3 regions of the Streptomyces sp. NPDC053493 genome follow, and region 2 is predicted to be linked to each of the others. Evidence: riboswitches for the same ligand, from Rfam matches in the RefSeq annotation. Region 2 holds a riboswitch; each other region holds the start of a gene.
The links. A riboswitch is a leader RNA that binds a small molecule or an ion and turns the genes downstream of it on or off. The one in region 2 is predicted to bind cobalamin.
Positions count from the first base shown of each region.

Region 1 (10,345 bases), on a different contig from region 2:
TGCGGTAGCCCTTGAGCTTGGCCGCCATGGCGAGCGAGATGCCGGTGTTGCCGCTGGTGGGTTCCAGGATGGTGCAGCCGGGAGTGAGCCGGCCGTCCTTCTCGGCCTGCTCGATCATGTGGAGCGCGGGGCGGTCCTTGACCGAGCCGGTGGGGTTGCGGTCCTCCAGCTTCGCCCAGATGCGGACGTCGTCCGACGGGGAGAGCCGGGGCAGCCGGACCAGCGGCGTGTTGCCGACCGCCGCCAGCGGGGAGTCGTAACGCATGGGGACCGGTCCGCTCAGACCATGCCGCCGGCGACGGCCGGCAGGATCGTCACGTTGTCGCCGTCGTTGAGCTTGGTGTCGATGCCGTCGAGGAAGCGGACGTCCTCGTCGTTCAGGTAGACGTTGACGAAGCGGCGGAGCTTGTCGCCGTCGACGATGCGGGCCTCGATCCCGGGGTGGCGCGTCTCCAGGTCGGTGAAGAGCTTGGCGAGGGTCTCACCGCTGCCCTCGACGGACTTGGCGCCGTCGGTGTAGGTGCGGAGGATGGTCGGGATGCGGACCTCGATGGCCATGGCGTGGGGCTCCTGTCGGAAGGGGCGGAATGGGCGCGCGGCTCTGGCCCCCGCGCGAGGGGGTTCGTGCTGGGATTGCGCTCGGGCCGGTGGTTCAGAGCGCAGCGCGCGGCGTACACATCGCGCTGGCGAGGCGGCACAGGTCGACGTGCAGGCGCGCGGCTCCGCCGCCGAAGGCTCCGAGCAGGAGCGCGGCGGCGGAGTGGGCGCCGGCGAACGGAGCGAGCAGGGGTGTGCCCGGCGTCTCTTCGCTCACGTCGTGGGAAACCATGCGGTCATCGTATCGATTCCCGGTCCGGGTTCCGGAATGTGATCTCACATGGCGGACATATCTCGTTCGGCTGTCGGACGGCCCGTCGGTGCCGGGAGGTAGACGACGAGCGGGCTGCCGGTCCGCGGATGCGGGATGACCTCGGCTTCCACGCCGTAGACCGTGCGCAGGAGCGCCGGGGTGAGCACCTCCTCGGGTGCTCCTTCGGCGACGATCCGGCCGGCCTGGAGGACGTACAGCCGGTCGCAGTAGGCGCCGGCGAGGGTGAGGTCGTGGAGGGCGAGGAGGTTGCCGGTGCCCAAACGGCGGACGAGGCCGAGGATTTCCAGCTGGTGGCGGATGTCCAGGTGGTTGGTGGGTTCGTCGAGGACGAGCAGCGCCGGGTCCTGGACGAGGGCGCGGGCGACCAGCGCGCGCCGGCGTTCGCCGCCGGAGAGCGCGGGATACGGGCGGCCGGCGAGGTCCGCCATGCCGACCCGGGCCAGCGCCTCGTCGGCCCGCGCGAGGTCGGCCGCGGTGTCGCCCTCCCAGAAGCGCTTGTGCGGGGAGCGGCCGAGGGCGACGAGCTCGCGGACGGTCAGCTCGAACTCGGCCGCGCTCTCCTGCGGCACCGTCGCGATCCGCCGGGCCCGGGCCCGCGGCCGCATCGCGCGCAGGTCGTCGCCGTCGAGCAGGGCCCGGCCGGAGGTGGGCGCCAGGGTGCCGTAGACGCAGCGGAGCAGGGTGGTCTTGCCGCTGCCGTTGGGGCCGACGAGGCCGACGGTCTCACCGGGCCGTACGACCAGGTCGGCGTCGCGCAGCCGGTCCTCGTAGGACAGGGCCTCGACCCGCAGCCCGCTCATGCCGGCGCTCCTTCGGCACGGCGGCGCATCAGCCAGAGGAAGAAGGGCCCGCCGGTGAGCGCGGTGAGCACGCCGACCGGGATGTCCTGGGGCGGTGCGACGGTCCGGGCGGCGAGGTCGGCCAGGACCAGGGCGACCGCTCCGCCGAGCGCGGCGACCGGCAGGAGCCGGCGGTGCGGGGCGCCGACGGCGATCCGGGCGGCGTGCGGGACCATCAGGCCGACGAAGCCGACGCTGCCGCTGGCCGCGACGAGGACGGCGGTGACGAGCGAGGCGAGGACGAAGACGGCGGCGCGGAAGCGGGCGGTGTCGAGGCCGAGCACGGTGGCGCCCTCCTCGCCGACGAGGAGCAGGTCGAGCGGGCGGGCGAGGGTGAGCAGGGCCCCGATGCCCAGCGCGAGGACGGCGGCGGGCAGGGCGAGGCTGTCCCAGCGGGCGCTGCCGAGGCCGCCGAGCGACCAGAACAGCGCCTCCTGGAACTGTTCGGGCCGGCCCGCGACGACCAGCAGCAGGGTGGTGAGCGCGGAGAGGATGTACGAGACGGCGACGCCGGCGAGCACCAGCCGGGCGCCGGTCATGGTGCCGCCGCGGCGGGCGAGCGCGTAGACGAGGACGAGCGAGAGCAGTGCGCCGGCGAAGGCTCCGGCGGGCAGGGCGACGGTGGTGGTGAGGCCGCCGATCAGCCCGATGCCGCCGCCGGCGACCAGGACGAGGACGGCGCCCGCGGAGGCGCCGGAGGAGATCCCGAGCAGGAAGGGATCGGCGAGCCGGTTGCGGACCAGGGCCTGGAGGACGACGCCGACGACGGCGAGGCCGGCGCCGACGATCGCGCCGAGCAGCACCCGGGGCAGCCGGACGTCGAGCACGATCGTGCGGTACGGGGAGGGCGCGGCCCGGCCGGTGAGGGCGTCGAGGACCTGGCCGGGCGGGATGCGGACGGAGCCGAGGGCGAGCGAGGCGACGACCGCGGCCGCGAGCGCGACGAGCAGTCCGGCGACGACGGCCGACTGCCGCTGGGCCGGGCTCATCGGGCGTCGGGCGTCGCGGTCGGGTGCGCGGCCGAGGGCGTCCGGGCCGGGGCCGTCCGGACCGCGGGCGTCCGGGCCGGGTGTGCCGAGCCCGTCCGGTCCGGGTGGAGCTGGGCGGCGAGCTTGCCGATGGCGGCGGGCGCGCGGACGCCGAGGACGGTGTCGGACAGCGGCAGCACGGCGAAGCGGCGGTTCTTGATCGCGGGCACGTCGCGCAGGGCGGGGTCGTCGAGGAGCCGCTTCTTCTTCTGTTCGACGGTGGTGGCGCCGTAGTCGTAGATGAGGACGACGTCGGGCTTGCGGGCCACGACCTGTTCCCAGCCGGCGTCGCCGAAGGTCTTGTCGAGGTCGGCGAAGACGTTGCGGCCGCCGGCGCGGGTGATCAGCTCGTTGCCGATGCCCTTGCCGCCGGCCGTGAACGCGGTCTTGTCGCCGCTGTCGTAGACGAAGACGGAGACGGGTGCGACGCCCTGGAGCCGCTGCTCGGTGGCGGCGACGCCGGCGTGGGCCTCGCGGGTCCAGCGCGCGGCGCGGTCGGGCACGCCGAAGGTGCGGCCGACCTCGTCGACCTCGCGGTAGAGGTCGTCGAGTGAGGTGCGGCCGCTCGGGCAGTACTCGGTGTTGAGGCGGCTGGCGATGCCGGAGGCCTTGAGGTCGTCGCGGCCGCGGCCGGCCTTGGCGTCGAAGGCGGAGGCGTAGCCGCCGTAGACGAAGTCGGGAGCGGCGGCGAGCAGCGCCTCCTTGGAGGGGTACTCCTTGGCGAGGACCGGGACGGAGTCGTACGCCTTCTTGTAGGCGGGCAGGATCGCGTCGTCCAGGTAGGCGGTGCCGGCGAGCGACTTCTCCAGGCCGAGGGCGAGCATGATCTCGGTGACGTGCTGGTTCATCGTCACGGCGCGCTTCGGCGGGGCCTGGAAGGTGGTGGTGACACCGCAGTTGGTGACGGTGTACGGGAAGCCGGGCGCGGCCGCGCCGGCGGCTGGGGTCCCGGTGCCGGGCGCCGGTGCGGAGCAGGCGGCGAGCAGGGGTATCAGGGCGGCGGCGGACAGCAGCGGGCGGCGCCAGGACATGACGGTGCGGGCCTCCTGACGGGGATTTCCACGTCCCCGAGCGGTGGTGAGAAGGCGGCAGGTCAGTTCCTGGCTCGCGTCCCCTGGGGGACGGTCACAGTGGCGGGACCGCGCCGGATTCGCACCGGCTTCCTGGGTCCTGCCGCCCGAAAGGTCGCGATCAGCCTACTCGTAGGCCTCGACGATCTTGACCTCTTCCTCCGCCACGACGCCGTCGACGATCGTGTAGGAGCGGAACTGGAAGGGCCCGGCGCCGTCGGTGTCGGCGGTGGAGACGAGGACGTAGTGGGCCTGCGGCTCGTTGGCGTAGGAGATGTCCGTACGGGACGGGTAGGCCTCGGTCGCCGTGTGCGAGTGGTAGATGACCACGGGCTCCTCGTCCCGGTCGTCCATCTCGCGGTAGAGCTTGAGCAGGTCGCCGGAGTCGAACTCGTAGAAGGTGGGCGAGCGGGCGGCGTTCAGCATCGGGATGAAGCGCTCGGGGCGGCCCGTGCCGGCCGGTCCGGCGACCACGCCGCAGGCCTCGTCGGGGTGGTCCGCGCGGGAGTGTTCCACGATCTGGTCGTACAGGGCCCGGGTGATGGTCAGCATGCTCATCAGAATAAACAGACGGGCCGCTCCGTACCGAGAAGTGGTACGAAGCGGCCCGCATGCTGAGACGGTGCAGGTCGGAGGTGTTACGACCGCTTGGCGAAGGCGGCGCTCTCGGGGTTGCGGGCCTTGAGCACCAGGTAGGACACGGCCAGGATCAGGCCCCAGACCGGCGCGCCGTAGAGCGCGACCCGGTTGTCCTTGTCCATGCCCATGGTGACGACGACCATGGCGATGAAGGCGAGCGAGAAGACGCTGAACCAGATGCCGCCCGGCGCCTTGAACGGCGACTGGGGCAGCTCGCCGCGGTCGGCCTTGAGCCGGTAGCGGATCTGGCAGATGAGGATGACGATCCAGGCCCACATGCCGGAGATGGTGGCGAAGGAGACGACGTAGTTGAACGCCTCGCCGGGCCACTGGTAGTTGATCCAGACGCCGACCGTCATCAGCGCGGCGGAGACCGTGGTGCCGACCAGCGGCGTGCCGGACTTGGTGAGCTTGGTGAAGACCTTCGGGCCCTGGCCGTTGAGCGCGAGGTCGCGCAGCATGCGGCCGGTGGAGTACATGCCCGAGTTGCAGGAGGACAGGGCCGCGGTCAGGACGACGAAGTTGACGATGGCGGCGCCGATGCCGAGGCCCATCTTCTCGAAGGCCGCGACGAACGGGCTGACGCCCGGCTTGAACTCGGTCCACGGGACGACCGACAGGATCATGATCAGCGCGCCGACGTAGAAGACGGCGATGCGCCACGGCACGGTGTTGATGGCCTTCGGCAGGACCGTCTTCGGGTCCTTCGACTCGCCCGCCGTCACGCCGACCAGCTCGACCGCGAGGAAGGCGAACATGACCATCTGCAGGGTCATCAGGGTGGAGAAGATGCCGTCCTTGCCGGCGAAGAAGCCGCCGAGGTCCCACAGGTGGGTGACGGAGGCGGTGTCGCCGGCGTCGGAGAAGCCGAGGGTGAGGATGCCGGCGCAGATCAGGATCATGCCGACGATGGCGGTGACCTTGACCATGGAGAACCAGAACTCCAGCTCACCGAAGAGCTTCACGGAGATCAGGTTGGCGCCGTAGAGGATCACGGTGAAGACGAGGGCGGACAGCCACTGCGGGATGTCCCACCAGTACGTCATGTAGGTCGCCGCGGCGGTGACCTCGGTGATGCCGGTGACGACCCAGAAGAGCCAGTACGTCCAGCCGGTCGCGAAGCCCGCGAAGGGGCCGATGAACTCCCGCGCGTACTCCGAGAAGGAGCCGGACACGGGGCGGTACATGAGGAGCTCGCCGAGCGCCCGCATGATGAAGAAGATGACGAGGCCCGCGATGGCGTACGCGAGGATCAGGCTCGGTCCCGCGATGGAGATGCCCTTGCCGGCTCCCAGGAAGAGTCCGGTGCCGATGGCGCCGCCGATCGCGATCATCTGGATCTGGCGGGCGCCGAGTGCCCGGTGATAACCCTCGCCCGAGGCGGAGTCCGCGGCCTCATTGCCGTCGTGCTGCTTGTCGACCTGCACTGAGGTCATGGTGGTGCGCCTTTCTCCATGCTGATCCGCGCGCGGCCGCTGGGCCGTGTGTGCTGCGGGTCAGGTCCTGATCCCCCCGGATGTGGATGGAGTGCCGCCGGCGGTCAGCCGGTCGTAGCGCCCCCGGGGACAGGGGTGGCGTCCCCGGGTGGTCGTGAAGATTTATCACGGGGTTCACAGTGATCGGCGCGTTCGCGCGTGACCCACGCCACATGAATAGCAGGGCCAAAAGGACACAAGAGGGCAAGGAAGGCGCTTGGATAACGTATTCGTTATCCGGATTTGAGCGTCCGCTGAGCGAACACCGCGGATACCGGCCGGTAGCCCGTTCCGCGGAGCGCCGCTACGGCAGGAGCGTCTCGACGAGTGACTCCTGAAGTCCGCCGAGCCAGAGGTACGCCATCACCATCGGCTTGCGCGGATCGGAGTCGGGCAGCCGGTAGAGCTGCTCGCTCTCGTCGTCGTCCTTGACCTCCAGCCGGGTGCCGATGGTCAGCCGCAGGTCGTTGAGCGCGCCGAGCCAGGCCCGGGACTCGTCCGCGGTGAGCTTGAGGACGCCGCCGCCCTCGCCGGCCGCCGCCGAGGCGAGGGCGTCGAGGCTGCGCACGACCGCGAGGGCGTCGTCGCGCTTGCGGGCCCGCAGGTCGTTCTCGGTGAAGCGGCGGAAGTCGGCCGCGGCCTGCCGCAGCTCGTCGGTGTCGTCCCCGTACGCGTCGGGGAAGAGCCGGCGCAGCGCCGGGTCGGAGGGCGGTTCGCTCGGGCCCTCGGCGAAGAGCGCGGCCAGCGGGTCCTCGCCCTCCACGGGCTCGTCGCCCGGGCCGATCAGCTCCATGAGCTGCACGGCGAGCGAGCGCAGGATGGAGATCTCGACCTCGTCGAGCGCGACGGCCGCGCCGCCGCCGGGCAGCGCCTCGAAGTGCCCCGCCATCAGCCGCGGTCCTGGGAGAGCGTCGCCCACAGTCCGTAGCCGTGCATCGCCTGCACGTCCCGTTCCATCTCCTCACGGGTGCCGCTGGAGACCACCGCGCGGCCCTTGTGGTGCACGTCGAGCATCAGCTTGTGCGCCTTGTCCTTGGAGTAGCCGAAGTACGCCTGGAAGACGTAGGTGACGTAGCTCATCAGGTTGACCGGGTCGTTGTGCACGAGGGTCACCCAGGGCACGTCGGGTTCGACGACGGCGGAGACCTCCTCGGCCGGTGCGGTCCGTTCGATCTCGATAGGCGCAACGCTCACTTACCCCATGCTGCCACCCTGACCGGCCCGTCGCACAAACGGGGCCACCCGCACGGCGCCATCGGCCGCCGAATATTCGTCACTCTGACGAATACTGCGGTAGCATCCTCCTATGAACGCTGCGGACCTTGGGCTGCCGGTGGACGTGCCGTCGACCGCGCTCTTCACCGACCAGTACGAGCTGACGATGCTCCAGGCGGCCCTCAGGGCCGGCACGGCGGACCGCAGGTCCGTCTTCGAGGTCTTCACCCGCCGGCTGCCCGAAGGGCGGCGCTACGGCGTGGTCGCGGGCATCGGACGGGTCCTGGACGCGGTCGAGAACTTCCGCTTCGACGCCGGCGTGATCGGCTTCCTGCGGGAGCGGCAGATCGTCGACGAGCCGACCCTCGCCTGGCTCGCGCGCTACCGCTTCTCCGGCGACGTCTGGGGCTATCCCGAGGGCGAGGTGTACTTCCCGGGCTCGCCGATCCTGCGGGTCGAGGGCTCCTTCGCGGAGTGCGTCCTGCTGGAGACCGTGATCCTCTCCATCCTCAACCACGACTCCGCCATCGCGGCCGCCGCCTCGCGCATGTCGGCCGCCGCGGGCGGCCGCCGGCTCATCGAGATGGGCGCCCGGCGCACCCACGAGCTGGCCGCCGTCGCCTCCTCGCGCGCCGCGTACGTCGGCGGCTTCGACTCCACCTCCGACCTCGCGGCCGGTTTCCGCTACGGCATCCCGACCGTCGGCACCTCCGCGCACGCCTTCACGCTGCTGCACGACACCGAGCGCGACGCCTTCCGCGCCCAGGTCGACTCGCTGGGCGCCGGCACCACCCTCCTGGTCGACACCTACGACGTGGCCGAGGCCGTCCGCACCGCCGTCGAGGTGGCCGGCACCGGGCTCGGCGCGGTCCGCATCGACTCCGGCGACCTGCTGCTCGTCGCCCACCGGGTGCGCGCGCAGCTCGACGAGCTCGGCGCGACCGACACCAAGATCGTGGTCACCTCCGACCTCGACGAGTACGCCATCGCCTCGCTCGCGGCCGCGCCCGTCGACGCGTACGGCGTCGGCACCCAGCTGGTCACCGGCAGCGGCCACCCGACCTGCTCCATGGTCTACAAGTTGGTCGCTCGGGCCGCCTCGGCCGACCCGAAGGCGCCGCTGACGCCGGTGGCGAAGAAGTCGGTGGGCGGCAAGGCCTCCGTCGGCGGCCGCAAGTGGGCGGCCCGCCGGACGGACGCCGAGGGCGTGGCCGAGGCCGAGGTCATCGGCACCGGCGCCGTCCCGGCCGAGCTCGTCGACCGCCAGCTCCTGGTCGAGCTGGTCAAGGGCGGCGACGTGGTGGCCCGCGAGCCCCTGGAGGCGGCCCGCTCCCGGCACATCGCGGCCCGCGCCGCGCTGCCGATGTCGGCGATGCAGCTGTCGCGGGGCGAGCCGGTCCTGCCGACCGAATACCTGTAACGCCCCAGAGCGCCCCCTCCCGAAGGGAGGGGGAAGTCTCTAGGCTCGAATCCGACCCCACGGCCGCCTCGCTAAGGACACCCGCCATGCACCGCGCATTGATCGTTGTGGACGTTCAGAACGACTTCTGCGAGGGCGGCAGCCTCGCGGTGACGGGCGGCGCCGACGTCGCCGCCGCCGTCACCGAACTGGTCGGGATGGCGGGCGGCGCCGCCTACCAGCACGTGGTCGCCACCCGCGACCACCACGTCGACCCGGGCGACCACTTCTCGGACGAGCCGGACTACGTGTCGTCCTGGCCGCGGCACTGCGTGGCCGGCACCGAGGGCGTCGGCTTCCACCCGAACTTCGCGCCCGCCGTCGCCAGCGGCGCGATCGACGCGGTCTTCGACAAGGGCGCCTACGAGGCCGCGTACAGCGGTTTCGAGGGGCACGACGAGAACGGCGAGACGCTCGCCGAGTGGCTGCGGGCCCGCAAGGTCACCGAGGTCGACGTGGTCGGCATCGCCACCGACCACTGCGTGCGCGCGACGGCCCTGGACGCGGCCCGTGAGGGCTTCCGCACCCAGGTGCTGCTCGACCTGACGGCCGGAGTGGCGAAGGAGACCACCGAGCGGGCGCTGGACGAGCTGCGCGAGGCGGGCGTGGAGCTGTCCGGCAAGCCGATCGTCGCCTCGTAGCAGCGCGGCGGCGGAGCCCCGGGCTCAGGCCCTGCGCGTCGCCGGGCTCGGGCGGCCGGGGCCCGCGGGCCCGGGTCCCGCGTGTCGCCGGGCTCAGGCGGCCGGGGCCTGGGGCAGGGACCGTATCGGGTGCCACAGCTCCTGGGCGGTGGTCCGCCACAGCAGGCCCTCCGGGTGGTGCAGGACGGCCGTGATCTCGTCCGGCGTGGGCGGCTCGGTGTTGCCGCGGAGGTAGACCGCCCGCAGGCCGAGGTTCCGCAGCCGGGTCAGGGCGCGGGCGCGGTTCGCGGCGTGCACGAGGAAGCGGACGGTGGCCCCGTCGCCGGCCGGGCTGGGCAGTCCGATGGCGACGACGACACTGCCTCCCGGCAGTCTGCTGAACCCTCCGTTGGGCATGCGGAACCACTCCCCCGTGGAACTACTGTCAATAAGGTCGGGCGGCCGAAGCCGTAAGACGCACCTAAACACGATCGGCCGCCGCCCGCTAGAGGGCGACGGCCGATCATGCTTTGACCTGCGACGATTCAGAAAAACTCGTCGTTACTTCGTCGAGGGACCCACCTGGACCGTGATCGTGGAGCCGTCCTTGGCCTCCTTGACGACCTGGATCTTGGTGTTGGTGTCAGTTACCTGGACACCGGAGCGCTGGGTCTCCTTGAACCAGTAGACGCCCTTGCGGTCGTCGAAGGTCGGGTTGCCGGCCTGGGACGGGACCCAGGTGCCGACGCCCTTGTTGTGCAGCTGGAAGCCGTCCGTGCGGGAGATGCTGAACGGCGAGTCGTACGCCTGGACGCGGCCGCGCATCAGCGTGCCGTCGCCCCACTTCAGCGGGCTCGGGTGGGCGTCGATCGGGAGGATGCGGCCCACACCCGGGTGCTGGGAGGTGTTGTTGTCCTTCTGGGACAGGTCCCACTTCCAGATCAGCAGACCGTTCTGGTACGGGTAGTGCTCGACCCAGCTGGCCTTGTCGCCGGTGAAGCCGAAGTTGTACGGGCCGACCTTGAGGGTCTTGTCGTACGAGACGTACTGGCGGTTCTCCGCGATGTAGTACTGCTCGTACTCCTTCGCGAAGCCCTTGCCGATGCGGGAGAAGCCCTTGGCGACCCAG
Region 1 covers NZ_JBITXS010000005.1:115,746-126,090, reverse strand. The annotation lists gene ACIGO8_RS16805 (PLP-dependent cysteine synthase family protein) at 1-265, opposite strand, end outside; gene ACIGO8_RS16800 (MoaD/ThiS family protein) at 280-558, opposite strand; gene ACIGO8_RS16795 (putative leader peptide) at 653-829, opposite strand; gene ACIGO8_RS16790 (ABC transporter ATP-binding protein) at 874-1,671, opposite strand; gene ACIGO8_RS16785 (FecCD family ABC transporter permease) at 1,668-2,699, opposite strand; gene ACIGO8_RS16780 (ABC transporter substrate-binding protein) at 2,696-3,769, opposite strand; cobalamin riboswitch at 3,812-3,953, opposite strand; gene ACIGO8_RS16775 (Mov34/MPN/PAD-1 family protein) at 3,935-4,360, opposite strand; gene ACIGO8_RS16770 (amino acid permease) at 4,447-5,883, opposite strand; gene ACIGO8_RS16765 (DUF2017 domain-containing protein) at 6,227-6,811, opposite strand; gene clpS (ATP-dependent Clp protease adapter ClpS) at 6,811-7,116, opposite strand; gene ACIGO8_RS16755 (nicotinate phosphoribosyltransferase) at 7,229-8,557, shown strand; gene ACIGO8_RS16750 (nicotinamidase) at 8,644-9,237, shown strand; gene ACIGO8_RS16745 (hypothetical protein) at 9,331-9,633, opposite strand; gene ACIGO8_RS16740 (immune inhibitor A domain-containing protein) at 9,778-10,345, opposite strand, start outside.
Region 1: another riboswitch for cobalamin. It lies ahead of ACIGO8_RS16780 (ABC transporter substrate-binding protein); the one in region 2 lies ahead of ACIGO8_RS22105 (cobalamin biosynthesis protein).

Region 2 (10,345 bases):
CGTGGTGTCTGAGGTCGTGCGCGTCAGCAGAAGTGTCGGTGTCCATGGCCGCCGTCGTGTGGGGGGTGGGGGTGGGGAGCGTGCTGCGTGTGGGGGATGAGTGAGGCTCGCCTGCGATGTACCCGTGGGTCAAGGGCAACAACCGTGCGACAGAAGTCACTTCGTTCGGACAAAGCGGTACGGAACGGGCAACGGCGCACGTGACGTGCCGCGTCTTCCGCTTCGGCACCAGCAGCACCGACCCGGCGCCCGCCCCGCACAAGGCCGCCGCCTCCGCCACCGAGCCGGTGCCCGTCGCCGCCAGCGGCACCGCCGACGGATGCGGCACCGCCACCGCCGCCAGCTCCTCGCTCCCGAACACCCGCACCGGCACCCCGAGCCGCGCCGCCGCTCCCGCGATCCCCGGCTCACCCGCCCGGGCGTCCAAAGTCGCCAGCGCCGCCACGTCCGCGCCGGTCAGCCCGGCCTCCCGCAGCGCCGTCCCGACCAGACCCAGCACCTCGTCCACCGCGGCCCCCGACCGCACCCCGACACCGACCACGACCACCGCCGCGGGCGCCGCCGACCCGAGCTCCGCCGACCCGAGGTGCGCACAGGAGCCGCCATCGGATAGCAAGGGCCCATGGCTGTAGTCGTCGCGCTCGGCGCGTTCCTCATGACGCTCTTCGGCGGCTGGACGGCCCAGCGCGTCACCGACCGCCGCCACCTCGTCCTCGGCCTCGCCGGCGGCCTCATGCTCGGCGTCGTCGGACTCGACCTGCTCCCCGAGGCCATGGAGGCCGCCGGCACCGACGTCTTCGGCGTCCCGCAGGCCCTGCTGCTCTTCGTCGGCGGCTTCCTCTTCGCCCATGTCGTCGAACGCCTCCTCGCCGTCCGCAGCGCCGCGCACGGCGCCGAGGCCGGCGAGCGGGTCCCTCAGGTCGGCCTCACCGCGGCCGCCGCCATGGTGCTGCACAGCCTCATGGACGGCGTCGCGCTCGGCGCCGCCTTCCAGGTCGGCGGCGGCATGGGCGCCACCGTCGCCCTCGCCGTCATCACCCACGACTTCGCCGACGGCTTCAACACGTACACGATCACCAGCCTGTACGGGAACGCCCGCCGCCGCGCCGTCGCCATGCTCGTCGCCGACGCCGTCGCGCCGCTCGTCGGCGCCGCCTCCACCGTGCTGTTCACCCTTCCGGAGGAACTGCTCGGCAGCTATCTCGGCTTCTTCGGCGGAGCCCTGCTCTACCTCGCCGCCGCCGAGATCCTGCCCGAGGCCCATCACGAACACCCCGCCCGCACCACCCTGCTGTGCACGGTGGCGGGCGTGGCCTTCATCTGGCTCGTGGTGGGCCTGTCCGGCGGCTGACCTCACGCGAGCGGACCACCGGCCGCGCAATGCCGCACGAAACGCAGCGCCGCCTCCGGTGCTCCCGCCCAGTGGGTGTGCACATAGCTGGCGTGCACACCGCCCTGGACGAAGCCCTCGACCCGCCGCTCCGGCTGCCGCAGGCCCCACGCCGCCGACTCGCCGGCGCCCGGCTCGATCACCGTGCGGTGGAACTCGTGGCCCCGCATCCGCGTCCCGGCCGCCGCGAGCACGCTGTCGCTCACCGCCACCGCGTCCCGGTAGCCGAGCGTCAGCCGCGGCGACATCCGCGCCTCGGCGTCCAGCACCCCGCACATCGGCCGCCCGTCCAGCGACCGCGCCAGATACAACAGCCCGGCACACTCGGCCGCGACGGGCGCCCCGGACGCCGCGAGCCCGGCGACGGCCTTGCGCAGCGCCTCGTTGGCGGACAGCTCCTCGCCGTACACCTCGGGAAAGCCGCCGCCGACGACCAGGCCGCGGGTGCCCTCCGGCAGCACCTCGTCCCGGAGCGGGTCGAAGGTGACGACCTCGGCTCCGGCGGCGGTCAGCAGCTCCGTGTGCTCGGCGTACGAGAAGGTGAAGGCGGCGCCGCTGGCGACCGCCACCCGAGGCGCGGACGCGGCCCGGGGCCCGGCGGGCGCACCCGAGACACCGGCGGGCGGGACGCCCACGGCCTCGGCCGACCACGGCTCCCCGTGCAGCTCCGGCGCCGACCGCGCCAGCGCCAGCAGCGCCTCCAGGTCACAGCCGGCCCGCACCTGCTCCGCCTGCGCCGCCACCGCCTCCACGGCCTGCGCCTGCCGCTCGGCCACCGGCACCAGACCGAGATGCCGCGACGGCGTGGCGACGGCGGGCGCCCGCCGCAGGACGCCGAGGACCGGCACGCCCGACTCCTCCAGCGCCTCCCGCAGCAGCGCCTCGTGCCGGTCGGTCGCGACCTTGTTGAGGATCACCCCGCCGAGCCGCACCTGAGGGTCCCAGGACGCGAAGCCGTGCACGAGCGCCGCCACCGACCGCGACTGCGAGGAGGCGTCCACGACGAGCACCACCGGCGCCCGCAGCAGCTTCGCCACCTGCGCGGTGGAGGCCAGTTCGCCCTGCCCCGCGGCCCCGTCGTACAGGCCCATCACGCCCTCGACGACCGCCAGGTCGCAGCCCCGCGCGCCGTGCGCGAAGAGCGGCGCGATCAGCTCCGTACCGCACATGTACGCGTCGAGGTTGCGGCCCGGACGGCCGGTGGCGAGCGCGTGATAGCCCGGGTCGATGTAGTCCGGGCCGACCTTGTGCGGCGAGACCGCCAGACCACGGCCGGCGAACGCGGCCATCAGGCCGGTCGCCACCGTGGTCTTGCCCGCGCCCGAGGACGGCGCGGCGATGACGAGACGTGCTACCACTCGATGCCCCGCTGGCCCTTCTGACCCGCGTCCATCGGGTGCTTCACCTTCGACATGTCGGTCACCAGGTCGGCGAAGTCCAGCAGCTCCTGCGGCGCGTTCCGGCCGGTGATGACGACGTGCTGCTGCCCGGGACGGTCCCGCAGCACCTCGACCACCTCCGCGGTGTCGATCCAGCCCCAGTGCAGCAGGTACGCGAACTCGTCGAGGACGTAGAACTTGTACCTCTCCTCGGCCAGGTCCCGCTTGACCTGCTCCCAGCCCTCGCGCGCCTTGTCCTCGTGCGACTGCTCGCCCTCGGCGACCTCGCGCTGGATCCAGGACCAGCCCTCGCCCATCTTGTTCCAGACGACCGTGCCGCCCTTGCCGGTCTCGCCGAGCGCCTTGAGCGCGTTCTCCTCGCCCACCCGCCACTTGGCGGACTTGACGAACTGGAACACACCGATCGGCCAGCCCTGGTTCCAGGCGCGCAGCGCCATGCCGAAGGCGGCGGTCGACTTCCCCTTGCCGACACCGGTGTGCACCATCACCAGCGCCCGGTTGCGGCGCTGACGGGTGGTCAGACCGTCGTCCGGAACGACGGTCGGCTGTCCCTTGGGCATTACGCGGCCCTCCTCGTGGCTTGTACGTCCCGGACGAGCCCGGCGATCGAGTCGGCGCGCAGCTCGTCCAAGGTGACGGCGACGCCGTCCAGTTCACGGGCGAGATTCCCGGCGAGGCCGAGCCGCACCGGTCCCGTCTCGCAGTCCACGACCACCGACGTCGTGCCGTCGGCGGCGTGCAGGCGGGCCGCGCGGGCCGCGAGCGCGACCGGGTCGGCGCCGCCGCCGGTCGCCCGGCCGTCGGTCACGACCACGAGCAGCGGGCGGCGCGACGGATCGCGCAGCCGCTCCACCCGCAGCACGTCGTGCGCCTTGAGCAGACCGGCGGAGAGCGGCGTACGCCCGCCGGTCGGCAGCTGTTCCAGCCGGGCCGCGGCCGCGTCGACCGACGAGGTCGGCGGCAGCGCGACCTCCGCGGCCCGGCCGCGGAAAGTGACCAGACCGACCTTGTCGCGCCGCTGATAGGCGTCGAGCAGCAGCGACAGGACGGCGCCCTTGACGGCACTCATCCGCTGCCGGGCCGCCATCGAACCGGACGCGTCGACGACGAACAGCACCAGGTTGCCCTCGCGGCCCTCCCGGGTGGCCTGCCGCAGATCGTCCCGGCGCACCACCAGACCCGGGCCGCTGCGGCCGCGCGCCCGCTGGTGCGGGGCGGCGGCCTGCACGGTCGCGGCCAGGTGCAGCTTGGTCAGGGTGCCGCGCGGGCGGGTCGCGCCGGTGGTCCTGCCGTGCTGGGTGCGGGCCCGGGAACGGCGCCCGGCCGCACCCTCGCCGAGGCCGGGCACGCTGAGCACCTTCGTACGGAAGGGCTCGGCCGCCTTGACCGCGGCGCGCTCACCGGCACCGGGGCCGCCGCTCCGGGGCGCGGGGGCCGGGGCCTCCTCGGGCGCGGCCGCGTCGCTCTCGGGCGCCGGGCCCTCGCCCTGCGGCGGAATCCCGCCTCCGCCGGGACCGCCGTCGGGACCGCCGTCGCCCGGGCCGTCCGGCTCCGGGTCGTCGTCCGGCTCGTCCTCGCCCTTGAACCGCTCCAGCGTCTCGTCCAGCTTGTCCTCGTCCAGACCGGGCGCGTCGAAGGGATTGCGCCGCCGCCGGTGCGGGAGCGCCAGCAGCGCCGCCTGCCGGACGTCCTCGGAGGTGACCTCCGTCCGCCCCGCCCACGCGGCCAGCGCGGTCGCCGTCCGAGCCATCACGATGTCGGCGCGCATGCCGTCCACCTCGAACGCGGCGCAGGTCGCGGCGATCTGCAGCAGCGCCGCGTCGCCGAGCACCACCTGCGGCAGCAGCGCCCGCGCGGCCACGATCCGCGCGCGCAGCGCGGCCTCCTCGTCCGCCCAGCGCGCCGCGAAGGCGGCCGGGTCGTCCTCGAACGCCAGCCGCCGCCGGACCACTTCGACGCGCGGCTCGGGCTCGCGCGAGGCCATGACCTCGACGGTCAGCCCGAACCGGTCGAGCAGCTGCGGCCGCAGCTCGCCCTCCTCCGGGTTCATCGTGCCGACCAGCAGGAACCGGGCCGCGTGCCGCACGGAGACGCCTTCGCGCTCCACGTACGAGGAGCCCATGGCGGCGGCGTCGAGCAGCAGGTCCACGAGGTGGTCGTGGAGGAGATTGACCTCGTCGACGTACAGGATCCCGCGGTGCGCGGCCGCGAGCAGCCCGGGCTCGAAGGCCTTCACGCCCTCCGCCAGCGCCTTCTCGATGTCGAGCGCCCCGACCAGCCGGTCCTCGGAGGCGCCGACGGGCAGTTCGACCATCCGCGCGGGACGGGCGTGCGCCGCGGCGCCGCTCTCGTGCGGCCCGTCCGGGCAGCCCGGATCGGGCGAGGCCGGGTCGCAGCTGAAGCGGCAGCCGGCGACGACCGCCACCTCGGGCAGCAGCTCGGCGAGCGCCCGGACGGCGGTCGACTTGGCGGTCCCCTTCTCACCGCGCACGAGGACACCGCCCACCGCCGGACTGACGGCGTTCAGCAGCAGCGCGAGCCGCAGGTCGTCCATGCCGACGACGGCGGTGAACGGAAAGCGGATGCTCATCGGACGGTCGCTCCTTCGATTCGCGATGCCAGAAACGTCATGACCCGGTCCGGCCGGCGTGCGGGCGCGGTCGCCGGGCGGCCGCGGCCCGCCCTCACGGCGCACCCGGCGGCACGAACGGCAGATCCGCCGGCGGGCCCGACTCGATCAGCTTCCACAGCGCGTCCGTGTCCGCGTGTTCCTCGATCAGGTCGCCGAGGCGGTCCAGCTGTTCCTCCCGCAGGGCGCCGAAGGACGTGTCCGGGGCCGGGACGAAGCGCCGGCCGGCCGCCGCCGCGACCTCGCGGAGGAACGCGCGGCGAAAGCCGTCGCTCTCCAGCGAGCCGTGCCAGTGCGTGCCCCAGACCGCGCCGACGCGGCAGCCGTCCAGGAACGGCTCGCCGCCCAGCACCTCGGCGACGCCGTGGTGGATCTCGTATCCCTCGACCCGCTCGCCGAGCGCCTCGCCGGCCGGCCGGGCCAGGGTCTTCTCGGGCGCGAACCGCACCCGTACGGGCAGCAGGCCGAGCCCGTCGACCGTGCCCGCCTTGGACTCGACCTCGTCGTCGATGCGTTCGCCGAGCGCCTGGAAGCCGCCGCAGACGCCGAGCACCGGCCGGCCCTCGGCGGCGCGCCGCACCAGGGCGTCCGCGAGGCCGCGCTCGCGCAGCCAGGCGAGCGCCTTCACGGTGCCCCGCGTGCCCGGCACGACGGCCAGGTCCGCGTCGGCCAGCTCCTCCGGCCGGTCCACGAAGCGCACGATGACGCCCGGTTCGGCGGCCAGCGCGTCCACGTCGGTGAAGTTGGACATGAGCGGTACGGCGCACACCGCCACCCGCAGCACGTCCTCGCCGACCGGCGGCGCCACCACCGACTCGCGCACCGCGCCCCGCAGCGAGACCCGCAGGCCGTCCTCCTCGTCGATGCCGAGGCCGTGCGCGTACGGCAGCACGCCGAAGGTCCGGCGTCCGGTCAGCCCGTACAGCATGTCCAGGCCCGGTTCGAGCAGCGTCACGTCGCCGCGGAACTTGTTCACCAGATAGCCGGCGACCAGCGCCTGGTCCTCGGGCGAGAGCAGCGCCGTCGTGCCGAAGAACTGGGCGAAGACCCCGCCGCGGTCGATGTCGCCGACCACCACGACGGGCAGCCGCGCGGCCCGCGCGATGCCCATGTTGACGATGTCCGTGCGTCGCAGATTGATCTCGGCCGGGCTCCCGGCGCCTTCGCAGATCACCGCGTCGTACGTGCTCCGCAGCTCCTCCAGGCACGCGAGCACCGGCTCGAACAGCTCCCGCTGCCGTCCGCCGTGATAGCCGCGGGCGCTCAGCTCGCCGACCGGCCTGCCCATGAGCACGACCTGGCTGGAGCGGTCGCTGCCGGGCTTGAGCAGCACCGGGTTCATCAGGGCCGACGGCTCGACGCGCGCGGCCTGCGCCTGCATGGCCTGGGCCCGGCCGATCTCCGCGCCTTCCCTCGTCACGAAGGAGTTCAGGGACATGTTCTGTCCCTTGAACGGCGCGACCTTGACGCCCTGCCGGACCAGCCACCGGCAGATGCCGGCCGTGACGACGCTCTTGCCCGCGTCGGACGTGGTCCCGGCGACGAGCAGCCCCCCGCCCCTCATGCGTTCCTCCGCTTCCTCGCGCTCACCGCGTCCGCGACCAGCCGGCCGCCCGCACAGGCGGCCAGGGCCAGCCAGGTCACCCGGCGGGACAGCCGTACCGCCCGGTCGATGTCGGCCACTTCCACGGCCCGCCCGGCACCGCCGAGCACCGGGCGGTGTTCGACCCGGCCGCCGTACGACAGGGTGCCGCCGAGCCGCACGCCGAGCGCGCCCGCGACGGCGGCCTCGACGGGGCCCGCGTTGGGGCTCGGGTGCTTCGCCGCGTCCTCGCGCCAGGCCTTCGCGGCGCCCCGCGGGTTTCCGCCCGCGAGCGTGGCGAGCACGGCGGTCAGCCGGGCGCCGGGCCAGCCCACGACGTCGTCGAGGCGGGCCGAGGCCCAGCCGAAGCGCCGGTGGCGGGGCGACTTGTGGCCGACCATGGCGTCCAGGGTGTTGACGGCCCGGAAGCCGAGCAGGCCGGGCACGCCCGCGACCGCGCCCCAGAACAGGGCGCCGACGACGGCGTCGGAGGTGTTCTCGGCGACCGACTCGACCACGGCGCGGGCCATCGCGGGCCCGTCGAGCGCCTGCGGGTCGCGGCCGACGAGGTGCGGCATGCGCTCCCGGGCCGTTTCGAGGTCGCCGGCCGCGAGCGCCCCGCCGATCGCGCGGGCCTCGCGGCCCAGGGACGTGCCGCCGACGACGGCCCACACCGAGGCGGCGGTCAGCGCGGCGGAGGCCGTCCGGCCGCCCCGTACCGTACGGGCGGCGAGCGCACCCAGCGCCACGGCGGATCCGGCGCAGACGGCGGTGTGCAGCGCGCCCCAGCCGCGGTGGTCGCGGTGCAGGCGCCTCTCGACGGCGGCCGCCGCCCGGCCGAACGCGGCGACGGGGTGCCCGCGGCGCGGGTCGGCGACGATCACGTCGACGGCGAGGCCGGCGGCCGCTCCGTACACGAAGTCAGCGGTGCTACGGGCAGGTCTGGGCCGGCGGCCGGGCATGTGGGTGTGTCCTCACTCGGGGTCCGCGCCCCGGGTCGACGTGACCGGCGGCGAGAGTTCCTGACTTCCGGACCTCTCGGATCCGGTCACAGTGGCGGGACCGCGCCGGAATCGCACCGGGCTTCCTCTCCTTGCCGCCGTCATGGCTGATGGCCCCGGCAGTCCACCACGGCCCGCGAACACCCGTCAACTCACCCTTGACCTGCGCCGGGTCACTGTGCGAAGCACCACAAACACGGCGGCCGGGGGGGGGGGGCCCCCCCGGGGGGGGGGGGGGCGGGGCGGCGCGGGGGCGGGGGGGGGGGGGCGGCGGGGGGGGGGCCCCCCCCGGGGGGGGCCCCCCCCCCGGCCGGAAGGACGCCGTGCGTCAGCCGTGCGTCGTCAGACGACGATCAGATAGATGCCGTACGCCACGGCCGCCGCGCACAGCGCGAAGCAGGCCCAGGCGCCGGTGCGGGCCAGCGGCGCGGAGCCGCCGGCGGCCGCGGCCTGCTCCTGCTTGCCGAGGCCGACGACACCGAGGGTGAAGAGGCCCACGAGGGCGACGGTCGCCACGAGGCTGACTCCGAAGACGGAGCCGAGAGCTGCCCAGTCGATCTTCATGTGCTTGGTTTCCAGTTCCTCAGACCGCGGCGGCGGGGGCCGGGGGAGCGGCGGGGTCCGCGGGGTTCGGGGCGGGGATGGTGGCCTTCAGGTCCTCGTCCGTGACGGCGGCGACGGAGCCGGCCGGCGGCGGCGGGGTGACGGCGGCGATGGCGGTGGTGACGACGCCCGCGGGCTCGGCGTCGGCCTCGACGTCGTTGACGTTGGTGTGGTCGACCACCTGGCGGCGGGAGATCAGCCAGATGCCGAGGCAGGAGGCGACCAGGAAGGCCGCGACGACGTAGACGCCCCAGGCGCCCTGGCGGGCGACGTACTCGGCGCCCGCGCCGACCAGGCCGGCGGCCGGCAGGGTCAGGCCCCACGCGACGAACATGCGGGTGGCGGTCGACCAGCGGACCACGCCGCCCTTGCGGCCGAGACCGGCGCCCATCACACCGCCCGAGACGACGTGCGTGGTGGAGAGCGAGAAGCCGAGGTGGGAGGAGGCCAGGATGGTGGTGGCCGCGCTGGTCTGGGCGGCGAAGCCCTGCTGCGGCTGGAGGTCCGTGAGGCCCTTGCCCATGGTGCGGATGATGCGCCAGCCGCCGAGGTAGGTGCCGAGCGCGATCGCCAGGCCGGCGGAGACGATGACCCAGACCGGCGGGTTGGAGCCGGGGGCGAGGACGCCGCCGGCGACCAGGGCGAGGGTGATGATGCCCATGGTCTTCTGGGCGTCGTTGGTGCCGTGGGCGAGTGAGACGAGGCCGGCGGAGGCGATCTGGCCGGCCCGGTAGCCCTTCTCCGTGGTCTTCTCGTGCGCGTTCCGGCCGAGGCGGTACGTCAGGCGCGCGGCGAGCAGCGAGGCCAGGCCGGCGACGATCGGGGCGGCGACGGCCGGCAGGAGCACCTTGCTGACGACGACCTCGCCGTTGACGCCGCTGACGCCGATCGCGGCGACGGTGGCACCGATGAGGCCGCCCATGAGGGCGTGGGAGGAGCTGGACGGCAGGCCGACCAGCCAGGTCACCAGGTTCCAGAGGATCGCGCCCACGAGGGCGGCGAGGATGACTTCGGGCTGGATGCCCTCCTCGTTGACGAGTCCCTTGGAGATCGTGTTGGCAACCTCCACCGACAGGAACGCACCGACCAGGTTCAGCACGGCGGACATGGCCACCGCCGTCTTGGGCTTGAGGGCACCGGTCGAGATGGTGGTGGCCATCGCGTTGGCGGTGTCGTGGAAACCGTTCGTGAAATCGAACACGAGAGCTGTCACGACCACAATGGCGAGCAGCAGCGTGATGTGTTCCATTTACCCAGGCAATCGTTTGACGTCAGTGGCTCGTCGAACGTAGGCAACCTGAGTGAACGGAAGGTGAACTGGGCCGGGCGTCATGGTGACTCTCATCGGCGCCGCGGATTCCGCTTACGGCCCGGGCGGCGCCGGCGTCCACGATGCGGTCATGGTGCGACCCCGGGTAATCCGTACGTTTCCCGGGCGGATGCGACTCGCCTCCCTTCCGCCGCGCTCGTCCCGTATCGCCCCGTGGACCACATCAGTCGCACGGAGGACCCGCCGAGATGGCGTGAAGGAGACCCACGTCACTCGAAGGAGGGCCCGCCCGGTGGCACGGAGAGGGCGTCCTGCGGACACTGGGAGCGTGCGCCCGGCTACAGCGACGGCAGCGGCCGTCACCACAGTGATCGGTCTCGGCGTGGCCGCGGTGGCGGCCGGCCGCTACGCCAGCGACGCCGCCCTCGGGGTGCCGTCGGGGCGGCCCTTCCCCGGCGACCCCAGACTCA
Region 2 covers NZ_JBITXS010000007.1:299,375-309,719, forward strand. The annotation lists gene cobC (Rv2231c family pyridoxal phosphate-dependent protein CobC) at 1-541, opposite strand, end outside; gene ACIGO8_RS22080 (ZIP family metal transporter) at 623-1,351, shown strand; gene ACIGO8_RS22085 (cobyrinate a,c-diamide synthase) at 1,354-2,748, opposite strand; gene cobO (cob(I)yrinic acid a,c-diamide adenosyltransferase) at 2,742-3,350, opposite strand; gene ACIGO8_RS22095 (putative cobaltochelatase) at 3,350-5,380, opposite strand; gene ACIGO8_RS22100 (cobyric acid synthase) at 5,475-6,983, opposite strand; gene ACIGO8_RS22105 (cobalamin biosynthesis protein) at 6,980-7,963, opposite strand; cobalamin riboswitch at 7,995-8,117, opposite strand; gene ACIGO8_RS22110 (hypothetical protein) at 8,345-8,566, opposite strand; gene ACIGO8_RS22115 (anion permease) at 8,586-9,854, opposite strand; gene ACIGO8_RS22120 (alpha/beta hydrolase) at 10,204-10,345, shown strand, end outside.

Region 3 (10,345 bases), on a different contig from region 2:
TGAAGGAAGCGCTGCAGGCGATCCCCGAAGAGTTCCGCATCGCCGTGTATCTCGCGGACGTCGAGGGCTTTGCGTACAAGGAGATCGCGGACATCATGGGTACACCCATCGGTACGGTGATGTCCCGACTGCACCGGGGCCGCCGCCAGCTGCGCGGCATGCTCGAGGACTACGCCCGCGACCGCGGGCTGGTACCCGCGGGCGCCGGAGAGTCGTCGCACGATCTGAAAGGTTCGGGCTCATGAGCTGCGGAGAGCCGCACGAGACGGACTGCTCGGAAATCCTCGACCATCTCTACGAGTTCCTCGACCACGAGATGCCGGACAACGACTGCACCAAGTTCGAGGTGCACTTCGAGGAGTGCTCCCCGTGCCTGGAGAAGTACGGGCTCGAACAGGCCGTGAAGAAGCTCGTCAAGCGCTGCTGCGGCAGTGACGAGGTCCCGATCGACCTGCGGGCCAAGGTGATGGGCCGGATCGAGCTGATCCGCGAGGGACACACGGTGCCCGAGCAGGACATCAGCGCGCCCGAGGCGACACCGCAGGCGACCTCGCAGGAGCAGTGACTCCGGGACCGGTGACCCCGGGACGGGTGACCCCGGGGCCGGTGACTCCAGGAGAGCGGCGACTCCCGCGGCCGTGACCGAGGCCGGGCGCGCATCGCGCCCGGCCTCCGGTGTGTCCATCCGCTTGTATCACCCGATGGTGCGAATCGCTCCCGGCCGGCCGTCGCGACGGCGCCGACTCGCTAGCGTGGCCGGTGTGATGGGCGCGAAGGTCATTCCGCGGATGAAGGTCGTTCCGCACACGGCACGCGGCTACGTCGGCTGCGCCCTGCTCGCCGCCGCCGCGGTCACCCTGCCCGCGTTACGCCCGGGCGCGGACACTCCCTGGCAGACCGTGCTGCTGCTCGCCGCCCTCAACACCGTGTGCGAGGTGCCGGCCCGCTGCCCGCTCGCCACCCGCTCGCACCGCCGCTCCGGCCGCGGCGGCGCGGTCCCGGTCTCGCCGCTCGGCACCGTCTCCTTCTTCCCCGTCCTGCTCGCCGCCGCGCTGCTGCTGCCGCCCGCCGCCGCCGCGCTCACCGCCCTGCCCGGGGCCGTGCTCGCCCGCGTCGACCAGCCGCCCGCCGGACTGCGCCGGGCCTGGCGGGCCGCCGAACTCGCCCTCGCCGTCTGGGCCGCGGCCCTGGTCGGCCAGCTCCTGCAGTGTCCCGGCGCGCTCGGCCGCGGCGCCCTGGGCCCCGACTTCCCGTACGTGCTGCTCCCGGCCGCGGTCACCGCGCTCACCTTCTGCCTGGTCCTCACCGCCCTCGACGGCGGCATCCGCGCCACCGCCGAACAGATGCCGCCGCGCACCGCCTGGCGCGGGCTGCTCGCCCGCTCCCTCGCCCCGCACTCCGTCCACGGCCTCGCCGGGCTGATGATGGCCGTGCTCTGGCGCAGCGGGTACGGGCCGGTGGCCGCCCTCTTCGTCCTGCTGCCCATGTACATCTCCTGCTGGGGCTTCGCGCAGTACCACCGCGAGCGCGCCGCCCACCAGGCCACCATCCGGGCCCTCGTCCAGGCCGTCGACATCAAGGACCGCTACACCCGCGGCCACAGCGAGCGGGTCGGCCACGCCTCCGTCCTGATCGCCCGTGAGCTCGGCATGCCGGAGCCCCGGCTGGAGGTCGTCCGCTTCGCCGGCATCCTCCACGACGTCGGCAAGCTGGGCGTGCCGACCCGGGTGCTGCGCAAGGACGGCCCGCTCACGCCGGAGGAGCGGCGGGTCATCGAGCTCCATCCCGAGTACGGGCACGAGATGGTGCGGGGCATCGGTTTCCTCGGCGAGGCCCGCACCGCGATCCTGCACCACCACGAACGCATGGACGGCAGCGGCTACCCGTACGGCCTGAAGGGCCACGAGATCCCGGAGTACGCGCGCGTGGTCGCCGTCGCCGACGCCTTCGACGCCATGACCTCCACCCGCTGCTACAGCCGGGCCCGGCCCGTCGGGACGGCGCTCGCCGAACTGGAGCGGTGCGCCGGCACCCAGTTCGACCCGCGCATGGTCGAGGCGCTGGCCCGGGCCCTGGACCGGCACGGCTGGCAGACCGAGGTCACGGCCGACGAGACCACCGTCCCGGCCCCGCGCACCCCGGCTCCCAGGCCGGCTTCGGCACCGCCCGGCGCGCAGGCCCCGGCGCCCGCCCGGGAGCGCGGGTGAGGGCCGGGCGGGCCGTCGTGGGCGCCGTGCACGCAGCCGCCGTGCTGCTCGCCCTCACCGCCTTCGGCGCCACCCTCTGGACCGGTCTCCGCGAACCCGGCACCGCCCTCGCCTTCGGCGTCCTCATCGCCTGCGGCGAGCTCGCCCGCCGGGGCGCCGACGCCGAGGAGCGCGAGCCCGCGCCGCTCGCCGCCGCCGGAGCCCTCGCGTACGCCCTGCTCGGCGAGAGCGGCGGCGAGCCCACCACCCACGGCGTCCTGCAGACCGTCGCCGTCGTCGTCGCGGCCGGGCTCGCCGGGATCGTGCCCCACGTCGCCCGCGGCCGCGGTCCCGTCCTCGACCACCTGGCCCGGCGCATCCTCACCGTCGGCTTCGCCGCCCTCTGCTTCCAGCCGCTCTACAACGCCGGCGCTCTCACCGCCCACCTCGGCCAGGGCGCCTCCTACGCCCTCTTCCTGCTCCTGCTGCTCCTGCTCACCGCCCTGTGCGACGCCGTCCTCGCCGCCCTGCTGCACCGCGCCCGCACCGGCCATCCCTACGGCCCGCTGCTCCGCGAGGAACTGCACGCCCTGCTCGGCATCGGCTCGGCCGTCTGCGCCACCGGCACCGTCATGGCCCTCGGCACGGCCGTCGCCGGACTGTGGGCGCTGCCCGTCTTCGCCGTACCGCTGCTGCTCACCCAGGTCTCCTTCCGGCGTTACGCGGCGGTGCGCACCACCAGCCGGCAGACCATCGCCTCGCTCGCCCGGGCCACCGAGATCGCCGGCTGCACACCGCCCGGCCACGCCCGCCGGGTCGCCGCGCTCAGCCGGGCCGTGGGCCGCGAGATGGGCCTTTCCGGCCCCGAGCTGACCGTCCTCGAATACGCCGCGCTCATGCACGACATCGGACAGCTCTCGCTGGTCGACCCGGTCGACGGCGGCGCCACCGCGCTGCTGCCCGCCGAGGAGCAGCGCAGGATCGCCCTGCTCGGCGGCGCCGTGGTCCGCCAGACCGGCGTCCCGGCGGCCGTCGCCGTCGTCGTGGAGCGGCAGGCCGACCCGTACCGGGAGCAGCCGCTGCCCGCCCGGATCGTCCGGGTCGTCAACGCGTACGACGACCTCGCCGCCGGCAGCGCGGGCGGCGGGCTCGGCGCCCTGGAGCGGCTCCGTCTCGGCGCCGCCCGCGACTACCACCCGGACGTGGTCGAGTCCCTGGCCAGGGTTCTGGCCAGGGGCGCGGCCACGCCCGCCGCGACCAGGGGTATCGCCTCCGTCCCGCCGGGGTAACCCATGGGTAATGAGCGCGCGTCCGACCGGGCATGGTTGGATGCGAACAAGAGGGTGAAGCGACCGGCAGGCGGGAATCGTGAGGATCTTCGGGAAGGTACGGCATCGGCCCTCCGCCTCGTGGCGGCAGGCCACCGACCGCGCGTTCACGCTGATCGGCGACGGCCGGTACGAGGACGCGGGCGCGCTGCTGACGCGCGCGGCGGACCTGGAGCCCTGGCTCTCGGAGTCCTGGTTCAACCTGGCCCTGCTGCACAAGTTCCGGCACGACTGGGAGCAGGCGCGGGCCGCCGGGCTGCGCGCCGTCGCGCTGCTCGACAAGGAGAGCGGCGCCCCGGACTGGTGGAACGTGGGCATCGCCGCCACCGCCCTGCAGGACTGGCCGCTGGCCCGCCGCGCCTGGCAGGCCTACGGCCTCAAGGTGCCCGGCGCGGCCGCCGGCACCGGCGAGCCGGCCGGCATGGAGCTGGGCAGCGCGGCCGTGCGGCTGTCCCCGGAGGGCGAGGCCGAGGTCGTGTGGGGCCGCCGTCTGGACCCGGCCCGGATCGAGGTGCTGTCCATCCCGCTGCCGTCGTCCGGACGCCGCTGGGGCGAGGTCGTCCTCCACGACGGCGTGCCGAACGGCGAGCGCACCACCAGCGCCGGCCCGTCCTATCCGGTCTTCGACGAGATCGAGCTGTGGGCGCCCTCGCCGGTGCCGACCTGGGTGGTCCTCCTGGAGGCCGCCACGGAGGCCGACCGGGACGCCCTGGAGCAGCTGGCCGCCGACGCCGGCTTCGCCGCCGAGGACTGGTCGTCCTCCGTACGGCTGCTGTGCCGGGCCTGCTCCGAGTCGACGATGCCGAGCGCCGAGGGCGAGGGCGAGCACCTGGACCCGCACGACCACAGCGAGCCCGGACATCCCGGCCCGCTCGGCCACCGCTCGCCCGGCGAGCTGTGGGTGCCGGAGCGCGAGTGCGGTATCGCCGCGCCCGCGGGCCTGGTCCGCGGGCTCCTCGACGGCTGGGTCGCGGACAGTCCGGACAGCCGGGAATGGCGTGATCTGGAGGAAGTCTGCTGACCTCTGCCCGTAGGCTGTATCCCACACCTACAGCGGTTGTATCGGTTTCCAGGAAGAAGGCGTACGGCGGAGATGGCGCAGCAGGGCACTGAGCAGGAGCAGACGGGCGTGTTCGCGGTGGACGACGAGGGCTTCGTCGTCGACACCGAGGACACCGAGGCCCGCGAGGCCGCCCACCGCGAGCGCGGCACCTCGCGTCCGATCACGGTGGTCGGCAACCCCGTGCTCCACCGGGAGTGCAAGGACGTCACCGAGTTCGACGACGAGCTGGCCCAGCTGGTCGACGACATGTTCGCCAGCCAGCGCACCGCCGAGGGCGTCGGCCTCGCCGCGAACCAGATCGGCGTGGACCTGAAGGTCTTCGTCTACGACTGCATGGACGACGAGGGCGTCCGGCACGTCGGCCACGTGATCAACCCGGTCCTCCAGGACCTGCCGGCCGACCGCCGCCACCTCGACGACTCCAACGAGGGCTGCCTGTCGGTCCCGACCGCGTACGCCTCGCTGGCCCGTCCGGACTTCGCCGAGGTGCACGGCGTCGACCTGAAGGGCAACCCGATCAAGGTCCGCGGCACCGGCTACTTCGCCCGCTGCCTCCAGCACGAGACGGACCACCTCTACGGCTTCCTCTACATCGACAAGCTGTCGAAGCGGGACCGCAAGGACGCCCTGCGCCAGATGGAAGAGGGCACCCCGCGCTACCCGGTCGTCGCGAACGACTGACCGCACACCGTCACGCCGAAGGGCCCCGCACTCCGAGGAGTGCGGGGCCCTTCGCCGTACCGGCTAGAAGTCCTCGTCGAGGTCCACCGAGCCCTCGACCGCCACCTGGTAGGCGGACGGGCGGCGCTCGAAGAAGTTGGTCAGCTCCTGGACGCCCTGGAGCTCCATGAACGCGAACGGGTTCTCGGAGCCGTACACCGGGGCGAAGCCGAGGCGGGTCAGGCGCTGGTCGGCGACGCACTGGAGGTACGCGCGCATCGACTCGGTGTTCATGCCCGGCAGGCCGTCGCCGCACAGGTCGCGGCCGAACTGGAGCTCGGCCTCGACGGCCTCCTTCAGCATGTCGGTGACCTGCTGCCGCAGCTCGTCGTCGAAGAGCTCCGGCTCCTCCTTGCGGACGGTGTCCACGACCTCGAAGGCGAAGTTCATGTGCATCGTCTCGTCACGGAACACCCAGTTGGTGCCCGTCGCCAGGCCGTGCAGCAGGCCGCGGGAGCGGAACCAGTACACGTAGGCGAAGGCGCCGTAGAAGAACAGGCCCTCGATGCACGCGGCGAAGCAGATCAGGTTGAGCAGGAAGCGGCGGCGGTCGGCGGCCGTCTCCAGCTTCTCGATCTTCTCGACCGAGTCCATCCACTTGAAGCAGAACTGCGCCTTCTCGCGGATGGAGGGGATGTTCTCGACGGCGGCGAACGCGGCGGCGCGGTCGTCCGGGTCGGGCAGGTAGGTGTCGAGCAGCGTCAGATAGAACTGGACGTGCACGGCCTCCTCGAAGAGCTGGCGCGACAGGTACAGGCGCGCCTCCGGGGAGTTGATGTGCTTGTAGAGCGTGAGCACCAGGTTGTTGGCCACGATCGAGTCGCCGGTCGCGAAGAACGCGACCAGGCGGCCGATCATGTGCTGCTCGCCCGGCGACAGCTTGGCGAGGTCGGCGACGTCCGAGTGGAGGTCGACCTCCTCCACGGTCCAGGTGTTCTTGATGGCGTCGCGGTAGCGCTCGTAGAAGTCCGGGTAGCGCATCGGACGCAGGGTCAGCTCGAAGCCCGGGTCGAGGAGGTTCTGGTTCCGGGTGGTGCTCATTACTGGCAGGCCTCGCAGGACTCGGGGTTTTCGAGGGAGCAGGCGACGGCGTCGGGGTCGGCGACCTGCTGGACGGGAAGGGTGGCGGCCTGGGCGGCGCGGGCGATCCGGGTCGCCGGGCGCGAGCGCAGGTAGTACGTGGTCTTCAGGCCCTGCTTCCAGGCGTACGCGTACATCGACGACAGCTTGCCGATGGTCGGCGTCTCCATGAACAGGTTCAGGGACTGCGACTGGTCGAGGAACGGCGTGCGGTCGGCCGCCATGTCGATCAGGCCGCGCTGCGGGATCTCCCAGGCCGTGCGGTACAGCTCGCGCACCTCGGCCGGCACCCAGCCGAAGCCCTGCACCGAGCCGTTGGCGTCGCGCAGCGCCTCGCGGGTCTGCGCGTCCCACACGCCGAGCCGCTTCAGCTCGTCCACCAGGTAGGTGTTGACCTGGAGGAACTCGCCGGACAGCGTCTCGCGCTTGAACAGGTTGGAGACCTGCGGCTCGATGCACTCGTAGACGCCCGCGATGGAGGCGATCGTCGCGGTCGGGGCGATGGCGAGCAGCAGGCTGTTGCGCATGCCGACGGAGGCGATCCGCTCGCGCAGCGCCGCCCAGCGCTCGGGCCAGTTCAGCTCCACGTCGTAGTGGTCGGGGTGCAGGACGCCGCGCGCGGTGCGGGTCTTGTCCCAGGCGGGCAGCGGGCCGCTGCGCTCGGCGAGGTCGGCGGAGGCCTCGTACGCGGCCAGCATGATCCGCTCGGCGATCCGGGTGGACAGCGCGCGGGCCTCGGCGGAGTCGAACGGCAGCTTCAGCTTGAAGAAGACGTCCTGCAGGCCCATCGCGCCCAGGCCGACCGGGCGCCAGCGGGCGTTGGAGCGGCCCGCCTGCTCGGTCGGGTAGAAGTTGATGTCGACGACCCGGTCGAGGAAGGTGACGGCGGTGCGGACGGTCTCGTCGAGCCGCTCCCAGTCGATGTCCGAACCGACGACGAACGCGCCGAGGTTGACCGAGCCCAGGTTGCAGACCGCGGTCTCGCCGTCGTCGGTGACCTCGATGATCTCGGTGCAGAGGTTCGAGGAGTGGACGACGGTGCCGGGCTCGGCGGTCTGGTTGGCGGTCCGGTTGGAGGCGTCCTTGAAGGTCATCCAGCCGTTGCCGGTCTGCGCGAGGGTGCGCATCATGCGGCCGTACAGGTCGCGGGCCGGCATGGTCTTCTTGGCCAGGCCCGCCTCCTCCGCCTTGCGGTACGCGGCGTCGAACTCCTCGCCGTACAGGTCGACGAGCTCGGGGACGTCGGCCGGGGAGAACAGCGACCAGTCGGCGTCCGCGTTGACCCGGCGCATGAACTCGTCCGGGATCCAGTGCGCGAGGTTGAGGTTGTGGGTGCGGCGGGCGTCCTCGCCGGTGTTGTCGCGGAGCTCCAGGAACTCCTCGATGTCCGCGTGCCAGGTCTCCAGGTAGACGGCCGCGGCGCCCTTGCGCCGGCCGCCCTGGTTCACGGCGGCGACGGACGCGTCGAGCGTCTTCAGGAACGGGACGATGCCGTTGGAGTGGCCGTTGGTGCCGCGGATCAGCGAACCGCGGGCGCGGATGCGGGAGTAGGACAGGCCGATGCCGCCCGCGTGCTTCGACAGGCGCGCCACCTGGTGGTAGCGGTCGTAGATGGAGTCCAGCTCGTCCTGCGGGGAGTCCAGCAGGTAGCAGGAGGACATCTGCGGGTGGCGGGTGCCGGAGTTGAACAGGGTGGGGGAGGAGGGCAGGTAGTCGAGCCGGCTCATCAGCCCGTACAGCGCCGTCACCTCGTCCACCGCGCGGTCGCTGTCGTCCTCGGCGAGGCCGGAGGCGACGCGCAGCATGAAGTGCTGCGGCGTCTCGATCACCTTGCGGGTGATCGGGTGGCGCAGCAGGTAGCGCGAGTAGAGGGTGCGCAGGCCGAAGTAGCCGAAGCGGTCGTCGGCGACCGGGTCGATCGTCGCGTCCAGCCGGTCGGCGTGCCGGGCGACGAACTCGGCGGTGCGGTCCGCGATCAGGCCCTCGCGGTGGCCGACGGCGACGGAGGCGGCGAAGGAGGTCGCGCCCTGTCCGGCCGCCTCCTCGGCGATGGTGAGGGTGAGCAGCCGGGCGGCGAGCCGGGAGTAGGCCGGGTCCTCGGCGATCAGGCCGGCGGCGGCCTCGGTGGCCAGTTCGCGCAGCTCCGCCTCGTCCGAGCCCGCGTGCCGGCCGCGCAGCGCGGCGGCGGCGACCTTGCCGGGGTCGGCGTCCGGGAGGTCGGCGGTGAGATCGGTCAGGGTCCGCAGGAGTACGGTCCCGGGGCCGTCGTTCTCGATCGCTGCGGCCGGATCGGCGGGCGCGATGGTCACGTGGGGGCTCTCCCTCGCTCGGCTCGGGGCCAGGGCGAAGGGAGGCGGGCGGCGGCGGCCGCAGGCATGGCGGCGCCGCGTCCACCGGCCCACTCCGCGAGGCCCGGACGTCTGTGACACCCGGAACGGACGGACCGGGCGCGCTGCCGGCAGGTCCTCGGACTCGCCCGTGCGCGAAACACGCAAAAGCACACCGTTGCGGGACAGTTCCGGATTTCCACCGGATTCCCCTGCGGCGACAGCGAGGACGAGCATACATGTGGGGGGCGCCGCTTGCCGCACCCCCCACATGTTGTGTGTCGTTTGCGCCGCTACAACTCCAGCGTGTAGCAGAGGAGTCGGAATTCAGGCCGCTCGGGGATCGGCGACCAGTCCCGTTCCGGGGCGCGGCCGAAGCCCAGCCGCTCGTAGATCCGGTGCGCGGTGCGCATCCCGGTCTGGGTGGACAGAACGATCCGCACACAGCCAGGAACGGCCCGCGCGCGGTCCACGCAGGCCCGCACGAGCGCCTCGCCGACACCGCGGCCGCGGGCGGCGGGCGCGACGGCCAGCATCCGGATCTCGGTCTCGCCGGCCTCGGCGCGATCGCCCATCACTCCGGGCGCCGGGACGAAGGTCACACCGCCCAGGACGGCGCCGTCCGCCTCGTCGCGGGCGACGGCCACGAGCACGTCGGCGACCTCGGCCCGCCCGGCCACGTTCTTCAGATGGCCGAAATACCAGTCGTCCTCGCCCTGGAGGAGGTGTCCGTCGTCGAGGTAGGCCCGGGCGGTGAGCTCGCCGAGGGTCGCGTACTCCTCCGGCCGTACGTCTCTGATCATGAAGTCCATGCCCGGCAGTCTCCCGCGCCCCGCGCCGGACGCGCGCCGGGGGGCCGCCGGGCGGCGCTTGGGGCCGCCGGGCGGTGCGGGGGCGCTGGGGCCGCCGGGGCAGTCGGGCCGCCCGGGAGTCGCCTCGCCGCGAGAAACGGCCGCCGGGACCCCTGGCAGGGGCCCCGGCGGCCGTTCGGAAGCGTGGCGGGACCGTTTGCCCGCCCGGTGGGATCAGTGCGCGCTGCCGACCTTCGGCGGCTCGGTGACGACGCCGGTGTCGCCGGCGTCGGCGGTGTAGTCCTCGGGGGAGGTCTCGTCGACGCCGTCGGGTGTGCCCACGGCGCGCAGGACGAGGGTGAGGACGACGGTGACGAGGACGTTGAGGACGAAGGCGGTGAGGCCGATGTAGCCGATCTCGCCGATGCCGGGGATCTCGGCGGAGGAGCCGCCGAAGTGTTTCTGGGTGGGGCTGGCGACGCCGTAGGCGGCGGCGGTGCCGTAGACCATGCCGACGGCCCAGCCGGCGATGAGGGCCCAGCGGTGCATCCAGCGGGTGAACAGGCCGCCGACGAGGGCGGGGAAGGTCTGCAGGATCCAGATGCCGCCGAGGAGCTGGAAGTTGATGGCGACGGTCTTGTCCATGGTGAGGACGAAGACGAGGGCGCCGACCTTGACCAGGAGCGAGACGAGCTTGGAGACCTTGGTCTCCTGGGCGGCGGTGGCGTCGGGCTTGATGAAGTCCTTGTAGATGTTGCGGGTGAAGAGGTTGGCGGCGGCGATCGACATGATGGCGGCCGGGACGAGGGCGCCGATGCCGATGGCGGCGAAGGCGACGCCGGCGAACCAG
Region 3 covers NZ_JBITXS010000001.1:526,151-536,495, reverse strand. The annotation lists gene ACIGO8_RS02320 (sigma-70 family RNA polymerase sigma factor) at 1-245, shown strand, start outside; gene rsrA (mycothiol system anti-sigma-R factor) at 242-565, shown strand; gene ACIGO8_RS02310 (HD-GYP domain-containing protein) at 789-2,207, shown strand; gene ACIGO8_RS02305 (HD-GYP domain-containing protein) at 2,234-3,475, shown strand; gene ACIGO8_RS02300 (tetratricopeptide repeat protein) at 3,555-4,535, shown strand; gene def (peptide deformylase) at 4,608-5,258, shown strand; gene ACIGO8_RS02290 (ribonucleotide-diphosphate reductase subunit beta) at 5,322-6,338, opposite strand; gene ACIGO8_RS02285 (ribonucleoside-diphosphate reductase subunit alpha) at 6,338-8,686, opposite strand; cobalamin riboswitch at 8,817-8,954, opposite strand; gene ACIGO8_RS02280 (GNAT family N-acetyltransferase) at 8,998-9,516, opposite strand; gene mctP (monocarboxylate uptake permease MctP) at 9,730-10,345, opposite strand, start outside.
Region 3: another riboswitch for cobalamin. It lies ahead of ACIGO8_RS02285 (ribonucleoside-diphosphate reductase subunit alpha); the one in region 2 lies ahead of ACIGO8_RS22105 (cobalamin biosynthesis protein).